Regions from separate parts of the Shewanella halotolerans genome, predicted to be linked through region 3. Evidence: predicted binding sites of a transcription regulator. Region 3 holds the regulator's gene; each other region holds the start of a gene.
What was found. Region 3 encodes LexA, which represses DNA repair genes until DNA is damaged. Its sites were predicted from a motif close to TACTGTATNNNNATACAGTA; they were not measured.

Region 1 (4,380 bases), 2.0 Mb from region 3:
GGGCAGACAGGCGGCACGACCCTGGCACTGTAACCATAACTCCACTGGCACAGCCAATGGCTGGCCTCCTGACTCAAGGAGGATTCATAGGCCAGCAGTTGCAGCGATGGACAGAGCGCCTGGGCGGTAGCCAGGCTCTGCCCCGACTCCACGCCCTGCTTAGCCGCGGCACTCGATGCGATCAGAATCTGACTCGACTGACGCTCAAAGAGGGCCAGCTCGCCGCCCTGGGGCAAGCCTTGATGATAGCTTTGATACTGGAGTAACCAGTGGGGAAAATAGACCGCCAGCCACAACATCTACGCACTCCAGGGACCTTGTAAGATCTGACCGCTCTGCTGCTTATTAAGCTCGTTTTCCAATCTCTTATCCTGCTCCTGCAGTTTAGTCACATCGAGCATCAGACTCTGGGCCAGTAGCTCGGGTAGCAGGGATAAGGAGAAGCGCGGCGCTGGCCAGCCACCACGGCGCTTTAGAATATCCACCTGGGTCTCGAAAAGCCTAGCACTCCCCGTTTCTGTATTGGTTTCTGTGCTGGATTGCAAGGCGATCCGCAGTGGCACGGGATGAGCCTGCTCCTTGACCTTGCTTGGCAGATAACAGAGACACAGGCTCTCGCCCTTCTCGCAGGCAAGCTGCAAACGCCTGGCCTGACTGACACTGAGAGCCTCGAGCCAACATAAGACCAGAGGCGAGGCGCCGCTGGTTAAGATCTGCTCGAGGGCCCAAAGCTGCTCCTTCGGCGTCTGAGTATCGACCCACAAGAGACGGCTGACATCTATCCCCTGCATCGCCAGCGACTGGGGATAAGGCACGTGAGGCGGCGCCACCAGACTCACCAACCCGGCAGATCTTTCCTCCCTCGATTGCCTAGGGATCAGGCGGCGCATCAGAGGCAGCGCCAGGCTCAGCTCGCCGATCCCTTCGCTGGAGCAGAAGATCTCGCACAGCCCCTGACTAGGCCAGCCTCCCTGTCCCAGATGACGATTAAGCTCGGGATAGCCGCTGTCCAGCCCCATTTGCTGGGGATGATAGGCATCGCCGCGCCAGAGATCGCTGCGCTGGAGTAAACGTTCAAGTTGAAGATCTGCCAAGGCCATGATGCACCCGCTCTCATTCGGTTCGGTTAGGCGCCCCCTCGGAAATCGGACTATAGGCTAAGGCCTCATCAAGACTAATGCCTAAGCCAGGGCCTAAACCAAGACCTAAACCAGGGCTTAGATCTGACTTAACCTGGCGTTATCCCAAACACACCGAGTCACGCTCAATATAAATACCGCAAATACTGTATATAAATACAGTATATTTATAAATTGGCAGATCGCAAGCAGAGAAAGCTAAGATTTGAGTGGAAGATCACCTCAAAGCATCGAGCCAGTAAGCGGCAGACAGGCACAAAAAAACCACCCTAGGGTGGTTTTATCGGTTATCAATTATCGCTATTGATTAGCGGGATCAATTAGCGGTATTTCTTTACCTTCTTGAGTGCTATCTGCTGCTTGAGGGGCGACAGGTGCTCGATAAATACCTTGCCATCGAGATGATCCATCTCGTGTTGCAGCACGATAGCCAGGAAGTCATCGCTCTCGATCTCAAAGGCCTCACCCTCACGGTTAAGCGCCTTGACCTTCACCTTCTCGAAACGTGTCACCTTGGCGCGGTAGCCAGGAATTGAGAGACAACCCTCCTCGCCGACGATCTCACCCGAACGCTCGACGAACTCAGGGTTAATCACCACCAAGGGCTGATCGCGATCCTCAGACAGATCAATCACTAAGATGGCGTGTTCGCTGCCCACCTGGGTAGCGGCCAGCCCTATGCCATCGTCTGTGTGGTACATGGTTTCGATAAGATCATCGATAAAACCTTGCACGGCGGCAATGTCTTCTACGGGCTTGGCCTTACGTTTCAGGCGCTCATCGGGAATGGTCAATATATCGAGTACAGGCATAGTCTCAGGTTCTGGTTAATCAAATTAGGCATATAAAGTGGCGCCATTATGACCGAAATCACATTAAAGGCAACCGCAATCGGGTTTTCCCTTCAGGCCAAGCCTTGCCGGCGACTTGTATTTCATCGCCCAAGTCGATAGCATGATCAGACAAATGTATACAATATACGAGAATAATAATGACGACCCCTACACGTACCCCTCTGCCCAGTACCTTTTATGTGGCCAACACCATGGAGATCTTCGAGCGTCTCGCCTGGTATGGCTTCTTTACCCTCTCCTCCCTCTACATGACCTCTCCCGCCCATCAAGGCGGCTTAGGCTTTAGCGAACAGGAGCGTGGCCTGCTGCAGGGAATGATCCCCTTCTTTCTCTACCTGTTTCCTGTACTTACCGGCGCACTGGCCGATCGCTATGGCTACCGTAAGATGTTCCTGATCGCCTACGCCATCATGTGCCCCAGCTATTTCCTCCTGGGTCAGGTGAGCAGCTTTAGCGGCTTCTTCATCGCCTTCATGGGGGTCGCCATAGGCGCGGCCTGCTTTAAACCTGTGGTGACGGGCACTGTGGCACGCACCACAGATCACACCAACCGCGGCCTGGGTTTTGGCATCTTCTATATGATGGTCAATGTGGGCGGCTTCCTCGGCCCCTTCATCGCAGGTTATGTCCGCGCCATCAGTTGGGACTGGGTCTTCATCATGTCGGCGATCTGGATAGGCATTAACTTCATACCGGCGACCTTCTTCTATCGCGAGCCAACGGATCCCCACCAGCAACGGGGCAAGCCACTGTCTCAGGTGTTACGCGATATTCAGGAGGTACTGGGCAACGCCCGTTTCGCCCTGCTATTTTTCGGCACCTTAGTGATCCTGCTCTCCTACGGCGCCAAGTGGATCAGTGGCGAGCATTGCCTCACCATCTATCTGGTGTGGTTTAGCCTGCATTTTCTCTGGAACGCGCTGGCCAAGTCAGACAAGCAACTACCCTGGTATCAACAGAAGATCGCCCTGGGCAACAAGCCCTTCGTGATCTACCTGCTTATCCTCTCCGGCTTCTGGATGGTCTACCAGCAGATCTTTATCACCCTGCCCATCTATATCCGTGACTTTGTCGATACCTCAGACCTGGTCGCTATGCTCGCCTCCTGGCCCGGACTGCTCGACTTCTTCGCCCCCGTGGATATCACTCTGCTTAGCGACGAGCTTCTGAGCGCGGCAAAAGCCTACACCACCGGGAGTCAGAGTCTGTCAGAGGCCTACTTCGACTTGGTGCATGCCAAAGTAATGATCCCAAGGGAGGAGCTGGGCGCAGCCCTTGGCGCAATCGCACAAAGCCCAGAGCTGGCCAATCAATATAGTCAGCAGTTCGTCCAGCAGTATCGTCAGGTTAACCCCGAATACCTTATCGGCTTGAACTTCCTCTCCATCGTGCTAATGCAGGTGATGGTGAGTCGCATCGCCGAGCGCTTCAGTCCACTACCCGTACTGGTAGCCGGCACCCTCATCCTGGCACTGGGCACGGCACTTGGCGGACTGGCCCACGGCATACTCATGGGCGGCGCCATGGTGCTCACCTCTATCTTAGTCTTCTCTATCGGCGAGATGGTGGCGTCTCCTAAGAGCCAGGAATATGTGGCCAGCTTCGCGCCCCAGGATAAGAAGGCGATGTTTATGGGCTACTATTTCGTCTCATCTGCCATCGGCTTCCTGCTGGCGGGCCCGCTATCGGGTTACCTCTACGCCGAAGTGGCTAAGGGCGCCGGGCAGCCTGCCCTGATGTGGTACATCATAGGCGGCTTCGGCCTGCTGGCTGCCATAGGCCTGGTACTGTTTCACCGCTTTGGTGCCAAACAGGCGCTATCACAGGCGCAACCAACCGCCTTGGGCGCGCAAGGCTAGCGAAACCGCCGCTTTACGCAGATAAGTAAACAGACAGTTGAACAGACAGGCCGAGCGACAAGAACCTGTCTGTTCTTTTTCCCCTGACAACTCACAACCTAGCGGTCAAGCACTACAGCAACTATCTCCCTCATCTCGCCTCTCTCGCCGCTCAGGCTCTCGGATAGTTTGACTCTCCTTTTAACCTTAGAAATTATAAAAAATCTGGTTTACTATCAGAACATAGCCTTGAGCCAGACAGAGGCGTGCTTAAGTTAAGCGCTTTGAGCTAAACGCTCAGGGCTCAAGCAATAGATCACTAGCCTAATATGCAGAGGCCTTAGGGCCAAAACGGAGAACACGTGGATCAGACACAGTTATCACCCATGGCCAAGATATGGCATGTGATTGCCCTGATCCCCGAGGGGAAGGTCAGCTCCTATGGCAAGATAGCCGATCTCGCGGGGCTTCCCGGGCGGGCACGCTACGTCTCCCGCGCCCTCAAGATGGCGCCCGATACATTGGAGCTTCCCTGGCATAGGGTGATCA
Region 2 (4,380 bases), 1.8 Mb from region 3:
AGTGCTATGTTTAATGAGTGAAAGTATTAAGCCTCGAGCCTGCCGTCATCCCTAGGAGTGATAAATGAAACACTTGTCCATCAGTACTAAGTTGCTTTGGATCACCTCAGCGCTATTTTTGATCATAGTCGCCATCCTCTCCTTCAGCCTCTGGTGGTCGCTTAGTGATAAAAACACGCAACTGGCAGGCCAGGTGCAAAGCGCTTTGCATGATGAGACCCGCCAGCGCCTCAGCGCCCGGGCCGGCGAGTACGGCGAGCGGGTGGCGGGTTTTATCAACGAGGCCTATCGAATCCCCTTTTCGTTTGCCGGCATGATAGAGCAGAGCGCGGCTAGCCAGCCGTTATCGAGGGAAGGGGTAGAGGAGTCGGTGGCCGGTGTGCTGCGAAAGAACAGCCAGCTCTCTTCTATGTATGCCCAGTTCGAGCCCAACGGCTACGATGGCCGCGACGGCGACTATACCCAGCAGAGTAGCCACAGCGTGCCTGAGGTAGGTACCCTGGAGATCTATTACACCCGCAGCGACGATGGCAGCGTCGAGCATCAGCAGGTGGATGACGCCAGCGAGAAGTATGATGCTACCCTCAAGGAGTTTGGCGTACGCGAGGCCGAATGGTACCTGTGCGCCAAGGACACTAAGCAGCCTTGCCTGATGGAGCCCTACCTATATGAGATCAGCCCGGGCAACACGGCGCTGATGACCTCCTTGACCGTGCCTGTGGTGGTGAACGGCAGCTTTCGCGGCGTAATCGGCGTGGACGTTAATCTGCCTGTGTTTCAGAAGCTGATCGACGAACTCTCGGCCAGCCTGTATCAAGGTAAGGCCAAGGTGACCCTGCTGAGCCAGAAGGGCTTAGTGGTGGCGGCCAGCCACTATGATAAGAAGGCGCGTCCACTGGGCGAGTCTATCGCCCCGTCACTTGCCAGTCAGTTGACCGGGCTGCATCGCCAGGGCGGTTACCTAGAGCAGGGGGATAACATCATAGTCGCCTATCCCATCGAGATCCCGCTCGCCAAGGCGCAGTGGTCGCTGGTGATAGAGGTGGCCAAGGCCGACGCCTATCAGGCGGCGAATGCCATGGATCAGGCGATGTCCGCCATGGCCAGCTCTCTGGGCAGCCTGCTGCTGATCGTAGGCGTCATCGTCTCACTGATCGCCGTGGTTACCATCAGCCTGGTGATCCGCTCTATTGTCGCGCCGCTTAAAGTGATTCAGAGCCGGGTGGAGAACTTAGCCAGCGCCGAGGGGGATCTGACCCAGCAGGTCACAGTGGAGTCCCACGCCGAACTCATCGCCCTGGGCGGTGGCATCAACGGCTTTATCAATAAGTTGAGGCTGCTGATCGGCGAGCTGAAGGAGCTAGCGTCACGCTCGCAGGCCGAGAGTCAGGTGGCGGCGGAGATAGCTCTGCAGACCCACAACAGCGTCAATCGTCAGTACAGCGATATCGAGAGTGTGGTGACCGCGGTTAATGAGATGAGCGCAACGGCGCTCGAGGTGGCCAAGGCGTCTGAGCAGACGGCGTCGGAAACCGAGGCGATGACCCTCAACGTCAAGGCAGGTGAGGACAGCCTGAGCCAGGCCATGGGCTATGTGACTCATATGTCTCAAGAATCCCTGCTAGCGAAGGAGGCCGTAGGTAAGGTGGCGGAAAGCAGCACCAATATCAGCAAGATCCTCGAGGTGATCAGCGCCATCGCCGAGCAGACCAATCTGCTGGCACTTAACGCCGCCATCGAGGCCGCCCGCGCCGGTGAACAAGGCCGGGGCTTCGCCGTGGTCGCCGATGAGGTGCGTGCGCTGGCCTCCAAGACTCAGAGTTCGACCGATGAGATAGGCAAGTTGATCGAGGCGCTACAGCGAGAGGTCAACAGTGCCTCGCAGATCATCGATCAAGGGGTGGATGGTGCCCAGCGCGCCGTGGCCCAGACAGAGTCGGCCCTGAGTTCACTCAACACCATAGTGAATCAAATTCAGGAGGTTTCCAGCCAGGTGACCCATATCGCCACCGCGGCCGAGGAGCAGAGTGCCGTGACCGAAGAGGTCAGCCGTAATATCACAGGTATCTCAGATTCCGCCTCCGAGCTGGCGAGACTCGCCGACGAGGCCCAGCAGAGCAGTGCCAGCCTGGCGGGCCTGGTAGAGCAGCAACACCAGCAGCTGGGCAAGTTAAAGACCTAGAATGTCTTGGCATTGCGATAGGGCGTCTCCTGGGAGGCGCCTTTTTTGTGGCCAGATGGCAGCCGCATCGAATGCACGGTTGTGGCTGTGGCTGTGACAGGGGCCGCGGCCGCGGAAGAGCTAAGTTTTAGCTTAGAGGGGCAAGCGCAGGTTAGCGATCACACCGGCATGAGCAAACCCTGGCTTACCCATACCATTAGCCAGAGGCCGAAGAGTAGTCCAAGGGCCGGTCTATGGTGTGCGCCATGGCGGGCGAGGGCAAACAGGGTGCCTGCGCAGCTTAGCAACAGCAGCGCGCCAAACAGCATCAGGGGATCCAGTCGCCAGGGTAATGCTAAGTTAGGCATTAAGAGCAGAAGCAGCGCCGTCGTTGTCAGCGTGGCATAGAGTAGCAGGCGCTCGGGTCGGTAAGGGGTTTTGAGTCGTATGTGCATATCAACCTCCATAGAATGGCCTTAGACTACTCTTTAATGAGAATTATTCTCAACTAAATTTACACGTAAGCATAAGATTGCCTTTCTGTATTTGCGCCAACGCTGCGAGTGGTTTAAAGTTACTGTTAATTTATACAGTGATTTGATGTCAGCATGATCTTATACATAGCAGAGAAGCCCAGCCTAGGGCGCGCAATCGCCGATGTGTTACCTAAACCCCATAAGAAGGGCGAGGGCTATATTACGGCGGCCAACGGCGACACTGTCTCCTGGTGCATAGGCCACCTGCTGGAGCAGGCCGAGCCCGACAGCTATGATCCCGCCTTTAAGTCCTGGTCGTTCGACCACCTGCCCATAGTGCCGCAGCAGTGGAAGATGACCCCTAAGAGCAAGACTCGGGGTCAGCTCAGCGTGCTGAGAAAACTGGTCAAGCAGGCCAGTCAGCTGGTCAACGCCGGGGATCCCGATCGCGAAGGTCAGCTGCTGGTGGATGAGGTGATCTCCTATCTGGGGGTTAAGGGCGACAAGCTCGAACAGACCCAGCGCCTGCTGGTGAGCGACCTCAACCCCCAGGCCGTTAAACGTGCCTTGGGGCAGCTGCGTAGTAACCGAGAGTTTATCCCCCTGTCGACCTCGGCGCTGGCACGTTCTCGCGCCGACTGGCTCTATGGCATGAACATGACCCGCGCCTATACCTTGCAGGGGCGCAAGGTGGGCTATCAGGGAGTGCTCTCTGTCGGTCGGGTGCAGACGCCCCTCTTAGGCCTGGTGGTGCGCCGCGATGAGGCGATTGAACACTTTGTCAGCAAGCCTTTCTATGAGGTGCTGGCCAACCTCTACACCCAAGAGCAGGCGCATTTTAAGGCCAAGTGGCGCCCCAGTGAGGCCTGCCAGCCCTATATGGATGAGGAGGGGCGGGTGTTATCTAGGCGCCTGGCGGAAAATGTGGTGGGGCGGATCACAGAGCAGAGCGCTCGGGTGACAGATCTGCAGGCCAAAGACAAGCAGCAGGGGCAACCCTTACCCTATAATCTGTCGGCGCTACAGATAGATGCGGCCAAGCGCTTCGGCATGAGTGCCAAGGCGGTGCTCGATACCTGTCAGTCCCTGTATGAAAAACATAAGTTGATCACCTATCCACGCTCAGATAGCCGTTATCTGCCCAAGGAGCAGCTGGCCCTGGCGCCTAGCGTTATCGATGCCGTGCTCAAGGGGGCGGGTGAGCTTACGGCTCAGTGCGCCGCGCCAGATCCCAAGATAGTCTCCAAGGCCTGGAACGATGCCAAGGTCGATGCCCACCACGCCATAGTGCCCACAGAGAAGGTGGCTAATCTGAGCGCGCTGACTCAGGCCGAGAAGCAGATTTACCTGCAAGTGGCCCGTCAATATCTGGCGCAGTTTTACCCTGTCTATCGCTACCATGAGACTCAGGTCGAGGTGGAGATCGCCGGCGGGCATTTTCATACCAAGGCCAAGCAGGAGATAGCCCCCGGCTGGAAGCAGCTGTTCCCCAAGCGCGCCGATGACAAGGCAGATAGCGAGGGCTATGAGGCGCTGGCTCAGCTGCCGCCGCTGCATAAGGGACAGACACTGCATTCGGGCCAGGGGGAGCTTATCGAGAAGCAGACCCAGCCGCCCAAAGCCTTTACCGATGCGACCTTACTTAGCGCCATGACGGGGATCAGCCGCTACGTGACCAACCCAGAGATCCGTAAGATCCTCAAAGAAACGGATGGCCTGGGCACGGAGGCGACCCGCGCTGGG
Region 3 (4,380 bases):
ATCGGCGACAGGGCCCTTGATGATTGGGCTGCCTATGAGTGACGGGAAGACGCCAGGTAAACCGGCACCATTTGGCTGGTGGCAGGCGGCGCAGCGCGCCATATAGACCTGTTCGCCCTGAGTCATCAGCTCTTCTTTCGACAGGGTCTTCGACAAGGCTGCCTGCGCCTCGGCGGCGGCAGCGCTGGCCTGTGCCTCCTGCTCGACAATCCAGTTGTCGAAATCGGCTTCGGAAAGTACTTGCACCACGATTGGCATGAAGCCGTGATCCTTGCCGCAAAGTTCGGCGCACTGGCCACGGTAGATGCCTGGCTTGTCGATGCGGGTCCAGGCCTCGTTGATGAAGCCTGGGTTAGCGTCTTTCTTCACCGCGAAGGCCGGTACCCACCAGGAGTGGATCACATCCTCCGAGGTCATCAGGAAGCGGATCTTACGATTGACCGGCAGCACCAGTGGCTTGTCGACCTCCAGCAGATAGTGTTCGCCTTTGGTCTCCTTACCTTCTATCTGTTCTCTGGGGGTCGCCAGTAGGCTGTAGTAGCTGATGTCTTGGTCAAAATAGCTGTAGTGCCATTTCCATTGGGAACCTGTGATCTTGATGGTGAGATCGGCATTGCTGGGATCTTCCATGGCGATGAGGGTCTTGGTGGCCGGGATGGCCATGAGGATCAAGATGACAAAGGGAACGAGCGTCCAAGCGATCTCTACCTTAGTGCTCTCATGAAAGTTTGCCGCGACGGCACCCTTGGAGCGCCTATGGTTGATGATGGCGTAGATCATCACCCCAAAGACGACTAGGCCTATGGCACAGCAGATATAGAGAATCGTCATATGAAGGCTAAACACCTTATTGCTGATCTCTGTGACCCCTGATGTCATGTTCAGGGGCATATCTGCTGCGAGTATGGTGGGCGTAAATAGCAACGCCAGCAAACAACACAACACTTGCTTCACTAGACTTCTCCTCTGTCAATTGCGAAGGCAACTACAAAGAAGAGCCACACAGTATGTCTCGGCTCTATGCAAACTCTTCAGTTCCCAAAAAAGCAACGATGACTTCAAAGTGCGTCGGTGGTGAATCTCTTGTTCTGCTGGTGGTGACCACGCTTGCACTTACGGCTGAATATATCAGACCAATTTCAGCTTCCGTAGGCGAGGTAGTACAGGTTCATTTTCGCCGCTCAAGCCGACAACCAAATTGTGCGATATAACAAATAATCGTTGATATCTCTTACTAACTTAATGGCTGTTTAAATATTGATCAAGATCACTTTTATTTTATTTTTCTAAACAAAACAGACACAAAAACGCCCCTGGCGGGGCGTCTGTATGGAAAGGTAAAGCGCGGAATATCAATGCAGCGAACTGAACAGACTCAAGGTCTGGCCGCCGAGATCCTCTTGGGGAAAAGGGTTGGCAGGTAAGTGACCATTCGCATCTTCGATTACCACCCCCAGGGCGCGGGTATTCTTGGCAACTATCTGTAGGCGACGACTGTCACGGGCATCCAGGGTTTGTGCCCAGCAGATCACCGCACTGGATGTACCACTTGTGAGGGCTTTTTCCATCGCCCACAGGGTTTCGACCTCATCCTTGGTGTGTACCAAGAGGATGCGATCCATACGCACACCGCCGTCGGCCAGCATCTGCTTGTAGCCTATATTAGGTGGGCTGATTAACACCACCCATTGTCCCTGCTGACTGAGTCGAGCCAGTTCCGGGGTGAGGGCCTGCAGCTCCTGCTTGCCCTGGGTCGAACTTGCCGTAGTCGAGATAGTGTTGCCATCGCCGCGCTTTAGTGAGCTGTCGAGATCGACCCACAGTCCTGGATGGCGTGGCGCCATGCCCATTAGGTTGTTCATTGCCAGTCTCCATTTCGAATAACGCCGACGGCCAGGCCTTCGATGCTCAGGCTCTGGGTGGTGAGGTCCACCACGATAGGGGAATACTCTTCATTTTCGGCATGCAGATAGACGGTACTGCCACGTTTCTCGAAGCGTTTAACCGTTACATCATCTTCCACGCGGGCCACGACTATCTGGCCGTTTCTTGCCTGTTCGACCTTATGTACCGCCAGTAGGTCGCCCTCGAGAATACCTATATCTTTCATACTGTCACCCCTGACGCGCAGCAGAAAGTCGGCGCTGGGGCGGAACATGCTAGGGTCAACCTGATAGTGTTGTTCCACATGCTCTTGGGCCAGGATAGGCTCACCTGCGGCCACCTGACCTATGAGGGGCAGGCCGAGATCTTCAGGCTCTTCCTCTTGGGTCAGCTTGATGCCACGTGAGGTGCCGGGCATGATCTCGATGCAGCCTTTCTTGGCCAGGGCCTTGAGGTGTTCCTCGGCGGCGTTGGCGCTCTTAAAGCCTAATCGACGCGCAATCTCGGCACGGGTAGGCGGCATGCCCGTGTCGGCTATATTGCGTTTTATCAGATCTAAAATCTCGGCTTGTCTTGGGGTTAAGGGTCTCATGATTAATCCTGTCTTTCCATACAGTACCTGTCAGTATATACAGTATTTTATACAGTGCAAGTATTAACCAGATTTTCTCCCAATCCCATCAAGCGATTAGCGCCTAAAGTGTGATTGATTAGCCGAGATGCGTCTGTTCAAGTGAGAGCAGTAGATGATGGTAATCGTCGATGGCGGGGAAGTCGGCAAACTGCTTGTGAGGCTTCTGGCTGTCGGGATTCTTGATCCCCAGCTGGTAGCCAACGCCGGCCTGCTTGGCCGCCTGCAGTATGGGCTCGCTGTCGTCGATAAACAGGCAACGGCTGGGATCCAGGGAAAACTGACTAAACAGGTGACGCCAAAATTGTGGGTGTTCCTTGGGATAGCCGGTTGCGTGACTCGAGAGCATCTCATCGAGTCCGTTAGCCAGCTCTGTATGCTCGAGTTTCAGTGCCAGACTGTGTGGGTGGGCGTTGGTGACCAAGATGCGCCGCTTGCTGTGTCTGGCCAGTGCGGTGAGAAAGGGCATGCTGTCCTGACGCAGCTGGATCCGGTCGACCAGAGTGTGGTGCAAAGCCAGAATGTCCAGACCCAGCTCCTGTTGCCAATATTCCAGGCAATACCACTCCAGGGTGCCGAAGACCTTAGCATAGGCTGTCTCCACTAGTTGCTGAGCCTCGACCTTAGGGATCTGCCTTTGTTCACACAAGGCTTGAGGTACCAGACTGAGCCAGAAATGGTTGTCGAAATGCAGATCCAGCAGGGTGCCGTCCATATCCAGCAGTACGGTATCTATCTTATTCCAGGGAAACATAAATCGAGTAAAAAAATTCCTTGGTTTGAGTTGTGGATTAGGCCCATCATAGTAAGATTGAGTGGTTAAGCAAACGCCATTTTTATCAGGAAGTTTCATGCCGGACAAAAAGCCGCAGATCCTACATGCCGAAGTTGTTGCCCAGAGCCGTCTGTTTCAGATAGAGCAGGTGCATTTAAAATTTTCGAACCAGGTTGAGCGTCAGTATGAGCGCATGAAGGGCAACGCCCGCGGCGCCGTGATGGTTGTGCCTGTGCATGGCGAGGAGTTACTGCTGGGGCGCGAATATGCGGCGGGCACCCACAGCTATGAGCTGGGCTTTCCCAAGGGCCTGGTGGATCCCGGCGAGACTCATGCCGAGGCGGCCAACCGTGAACTCCAGGAAGAGATAGGTTTTGGCGCCCGTAAGCTGACCCATCTGATGGAGTTGAGCCTGGCGCCTGGCTACTTTGCCAGTAAGATGCAGATCTTCGTCGCCGAAGATCTGTATGAGAGTCGATTAGAGGGTGACGAACCTGAACCCATAGAGGTGGTACGCTGGCCATTGAGCCAGTGGTCTGAGCTGTTATTAGAAGATGATTTTTCCGAATCTCGAAGCGTTAGCGCCTTGTTTTTGGCACAGAAACATCTAAAACTAAAGTAGTTAATTCAAATTTTCATATTAGGCATTGCCAGATGTAGGCTGTTGGAGTTGTGATGAAGCCAGAAGAGTATGTTGAGCAGGCGATTTCGATTGCCATCGAGGCGGGAGAGGCCATTAAAGGGATCTACCTCGAGGGCAGTTTTGACAAAGAGGTGAAATCCGACAATACCCCGGTAACCTCAGCCGATATCGCGGCCCATAAGATCATCTCTTCCCAGCTAAGCAGCCTTACCCCTGAGATCCCCGTCCTCTCAGAAGAAGCGGCCGACATTCCCTTTTCCCAGCGCGCCGACTGGCAGCGTTACTGGTTGGTTGACCCTCTCGATGGCACGGGTGAGTTTATCGCCGGTAGCGGCGACTTCTCGGTGATCATCGCCCTGGTCGAGCACAACCGCCCCATCATGGGAATCGTCTATGTGCCCATGACGGGTGTGGTCTACTATGCCGTGGCAGGCCTGGGGGCCTATA
Region 4 (4,380 bases), 1.0 Mb from region 3:
CTCTGCCTTGCGGTAAGATGTCTTCATACATCTGGAGCCTGAAGGCGGGCGACAAGGTGACTATCTCTGGTCCATTCGGTGAATTCTTCGCGAAAGATACCGATGCCGAGATGGTATTCATCGGTGGTGGTGCAGGTATGGCGCCTATGCGTTCACACATCTTCGACCAGCTCAAGCGTCTTAAGTCTAAGCGTAAGATGAGCTTCTGGTACGGTGCGCGTTCTAAGCGTGAGATGTTCTACGTTGAAGACTTCGACGGCCTGGCGGCTGAGAACGATAACTTCGTATGGCACGTGGCCCTGTCTGACCCGCAACCCGAAGATAACTGGGATGGTTACACAGGCTTTATCCACAACGTATTGTATGAAAACTACCTACGTGACCACGATGCGCCAGAAGATTGCGAGTTCTACATGTGTGGTCCTCCAATGATGAACGCGGCCGTTATCGGTATGCTTAAAGATCTTGGCGTTGAAGATGAAAACATCCTGCTGGATGACTTCGGCGGCTAAGCAATCATTCTTGTGATATTATTGCCGTGATTATCGTGCTCCCTAAGACGCCCAAAGGCCCTTAGGGAGTGTGTTACCGGGTTATCATTAAGGACAATGGTCAATATGTATAAGACCTTTATCAAGGGGTTAGTCCTGGCGGGACTAGCCTTTTTTATTTCGGCCTGTAGCCAACCTGTCAAGATGATTGCTATGTCTGGACAGACTATGGGCACCACCTACCACATCAAATTTGTCGGCGATAAACAGATGCCCGACGAGCAGCTGCTGCAGGCGGAGATCGACCTGGCGCTGGAGCAGGTGAACGATCAGATGTCCACCTACCGCAAAGACTCTGAGCTGTCGCGCTTCAATCAGATGACGCTCGAATCTAGCCTGACGGTATCGCCAGACACGGCCAAGGTAGTGCAGACGGGGATCGACCTCTATCGCAAGACAGATGGCGCCCTGGATATCACCCTGGGGCCGCTGGTAAACCTCTGGGGCTTCGGTCCCGACAAGCGTCCGACTCGCGTGCCAAGCGCCGAGCTGATCGCCGAGACCAAGGCCAAGACGGGTATCGAGTATCTCAAGGTCGATGGCCTCAAGCTGAGCAAGACCAATCCTGCCCTGTATGTTGACCTTTCCTCCATCGCCAAAGGCTTTGGGGTCGATAAGGTGGCCAAGCTGCTGAGCAAGTATCAGCCCAAAGGTTATCTGGTGGAGATAGGCGGCGAGATCAGCCTCTTCGGCGTCAAGGCGGACGACAGCCCTTGGGTGATCGCCATAGAGCAGCCCGATGAGGATGAGCGGGTGGCGCAGCAGGTGATTGAGCCGGGCAATATGGCCATGGCAACCTCTGGCGACTATCGCAACTACTATGAGGAGGAGGGGCAACGCTTCACTCATATCATCGACCCGCGCAACGGCTACCCCATCGACCACAAGCTTGCCTCCGTGACCGTGCTGGCCAAGGAGAGCATGATCGCCGACGGTTATGCCACCGCCATGATGGTGCTGGGCACAGAGGCCTCGCTGGCGCTGGCCGAGCGAGAGCATCTGGCCATCATGTTGATCGAGAAGCAAGCGCAAGGTTTCAAGGTCTACTATAGCGATGCCTTTAAGCCCTACGTGGGTTTGTGATAGAATAGCGTCCATCGGTGCGCCAGCCCGCTTAATATAGTGGCTAGGCGCACTCTAAAATGCAGTCTTGCATGTCGGTTGATTAGCTTGCCAAATAGCTAGTCAACTAGTTAGCGAATGGTTAGACACATAAGCAATACAGCCACTTATGTGTATCTGGAGTCAGTGATGAGCACTTTTTTAGCGGCTTTTGTGGTATTACTACTGTTTTTCGTTCTTATGTCTATCGGCTACCTGGTGAAGCAGAAGGCGGTTGCCGGCAGCTGCGGTGGTCTGGGTGCCCTGGGTATCGAGAAGGCCTGTGACTGTGACGACCCATGCGATAAGCGTAAGGCGAAGATGGCCGAAGAAGAGGCCCGTCGCGAGAAGCTGGCCAAAGATCGTATCATCTAGCCCGCGCCTTTTATGCGCTATTATTAAAGGTCCCATTCGGGGCCTTTTTTATTACCCCTGTTTTTCATCACTCTTTACCAAAACATCTTTCCACCCAGACTTCTCTCTACCCTGGCTCGTCTTCACCTAGACTCATCTCCTCCCTAGCGCCTTTCGCTTTGTATCGCCCTTAACACTCTGGATTTATTATCTTTAATCGCCTTGGTAATTAAAGCGCGAATGAGAACGATTTTCTTTGGTAACTGATTGAAACTAAATGTTTATTTGTAATTGGGTGAAAATTGCTCTAGGCTTAAATATTGATTTAGATCAAATCTTACTAAGGAGATCAAATGAAGGGTCATCCGAACGTCATTCGTCAGTTAAACAAGATACTGACCTTCGAATTGACGGCCATCAACCAGTACTTTTTGCACGCACGCATGTACAAAAATTGGGGTCTGGAAGAGCTCAATGAGAAGTGCTACAAGAAGTCGATCAAAGATATGAAGCATGCCGACAAGCTGATCGAGCGGGTGCTGTTTCTCGAAGGCCTGCCTAATCTGCAACAGCTTGAGAAGCTGCGCATAGGTGAGAACCCGGAAGAGATGTTGCAGTGTGACAAGACCATGCTCGAAGAGCAGCTGGTCGAACTGCGCAGCGTGATCGCCCTATGTGAGACGGAGCGAGACTATGTGAGCCGCGAGATCCTCGAGGACCTGCTCGAAGATGAGGAGGAGTATCTGGACTGGATCGAGGCGCAGCAAGATCTGATTAAGATGACGGGCATTCAAAATTACCTGCAGTCGCAGATGGAATCTGAATAGGGAGAGAAGCATGAAAGGCAATCAGGAAGTGATCGACACCCTCAACAAGCTGCTCACCGGAGAGTTGTCGGCGATGGATCAATACTTTGTCCACGGCTTGATGTATGAAGACTGGGGGCTTAACGAGCTGCACGAGCGGATCTCCCACGAGTCTGACGATGAGCGCGAACACGCCAAGAAGCTGGTCCAGCGGATTCTGTTCCTCGAGGGCACGCCAGATGTGGCCAGCCGCGAGGCGCTGAACATAGGTAAAGATCCCCAGGAGATGCTGCAGAACGATCTCAACTACGAGTATCAGGTGGCGGCCAACCTGCGTGAAGCCATTGCCCTGTGCGAGGAAAAGCAAGATTACGTCTCCCGCGAGCTGTTAGAGGTCTTGCTGGAAGAGACAGAGTCTGACCATATGTACTGGCTAGAGAAGCAGCTGGGCCTCATCGACAAGATAGGTCTGCAGAACTACCTCCAGTCTAAAATGTAAGAGACTGTTATATAAGAAAGAGGTAAGGCCTTGTATGTAAGGTGCCAGGCACAAGGCATTAGCCATTCGACGCCATGAGATAGCGATAAAGCCACCCTAGGGTGGCTTTTTGCTGCCTGTCATCTGGCGTCAGGCCTTTGTTCATCGCGAAGTGATTGAATACTGTTTAAATGTACAGTATTCTTGGCGGTGGAGGTATTAAGGTGAAAAAGATTATTCATGTAGACATGGACTGCTTCTTTGCGGCGGTCGAGATGCGTGATTTTCCCGAGCTCAGGGGCAAGCCTATAGCCGTCGGCGGACGCAGCGATCGCCGCGGCGTCATCAGCACCTGTAACTACGAGGCGCGCAAGTTTGGCGTGCGCTCGGCCATGGCCTCCGCCTATGCGCTCAAGCTCTGCCCGGATCTCATCTTGGTGCCCGGCCGCATGTCTGTCTACAAGGAGGTGTCGGCGCAGATCCGTGAGGTGTTTGCCCGCTACACAGAATTAATCGAGCCGCTCTCCCTGGATGAAGCCTATCTGGATGTCAGTGACTGCACTCAGCATCAGGGCTCGGCCACACTGATCGCCGAGGCGATTCGCCGGGAGATCTTCGAGGTGACCGGGCTCACGGCCTCTGCAGGTATTGCGCCGGTGAAGTTTCTGGCTAAGATAGCCTCGGATCTCAATAAGCCCAACGGCCAGTATGTGATCACTCCGCAGATGATCCCCGAGTTTGTGAAGACACTGGCGCTGATTAAGATCCCCGGTGTCGGTAAGGTGACCGCCGCCAAATTGGAAACCATGGGGCTGATTACCTGCGCCGACGTGCAGGCCTGTAGCCGTCAAAGCCTGGCTGAACGCTTCGGTAAGTTTGGCGGCGTGCTCTATGACAGGGCGCAGGGGATAGACCCTCGCGGCATCTCCCCCCACAGGGAGCGTAAGTCTGTCGGCGTCGAGACCACCCTGGCTAAAGATATTTACACCTATGAGCAGTGTCAGGCGGTGATGCCTCAGCTGATCCAGGAGCTGTCCGGGCGCATCAGTCGCAGCGCCAAGTCACGTCGCATTCACAAGCAGGTGGTTAA

Region 1: the regulator LexA is predicted to act here: its motif matches at 1,284-1,303, upstream of imuA (translesion DNA synthesis-associated protein ImuA).
Region 2: the regulator LexA is predicted to act here: its motif matches at 2,737-2,756, upstream of K0H81_RS08190 (DNA topoisomerase III).
Region 4: the regulator LexA is predicted to act here: its motif matches at 3,472-3,491, upstream of dinB (DNA polymerase IV).

Annotation. Positions count from the first base shown of each region.
Region 1 is NZ_CP080417.1:2,152,724-2,157,103, reverse strand. It holds gene K0H81_RS09160 (Y-family DNA polymerase) at 1-299, opposite strand, end outside; gene imuA (translesion DNA synthesis-associated protein ImuA) at 300-1,100, opposite strand; gene def (peptide deformylase) at 1,460-1,951, opposite strand; gene K0H81_RS09145 (MFS transporter) at 2,131-3,852, shown strand; gene K0H81_RS09140 (MGMT family protein) at 4,218-4,380, shown strand, end outside.
Region 2 is NZ_CP080417.1:1,898,178-1,902,557, forward strand. It holds gene K0H81_RS08180 (methyl-accepting chemotaxis protein) at 65-2,182, shown strand; gene K0H81_RS08185 (hypothetical protein) at 2,341-2,616, opposite strand; gene K0H81_RS08190 (DNA topoisomerase III) at 2,770-4,380, shown strand, end outside.
Region 3 is NZ_CP080417.1:134,772-139,151, forward strand. It holds gene coxB (cytochrome c oxidase subunit II) at 1-954, opposite strand, end outside; gene K0H81_RS00625 (cell division inhibitor SulA) at 1,353-1,862, opposite strand; gene lexA (transcriptional repressor LexA) at 1,859-2,476, opposite strand; gene yrfG (GMP/IMP nucleotidase) at 2,595-3,269, opposite strand; gene nudE (ADP compounds hydrolase NudE) at 3,367-3,912, shown strand; gene cysQ (3'(2'),5'-bisphosphate nucleotidase CysQ) at 3,966-4,380, shown strand, end outside.
Region 4 is NZ_CP080417.1:1,176,183-1,180,562, forward strand. It holds gene nqrF (NADH:ubiquinone reductase (Na(+)-transporting) subunit F) at 1-512, shown strand, start outside; gene K0H81_RS05260 (FAD:protein FMN transferase) at 618-1,634, shown strand; gene nqrM ((Na+)-NQR maturation NqrM) at 1,803-2,027, shown strand; gene bfr (bacterioferritin) at 2,360-2,833, shown strand; gene bfr (bacterioferritin) at 2,844-3,311, shown strand; gene dinB (DNA polymerase IV) at 3,515-4,380, shown strand, end outside.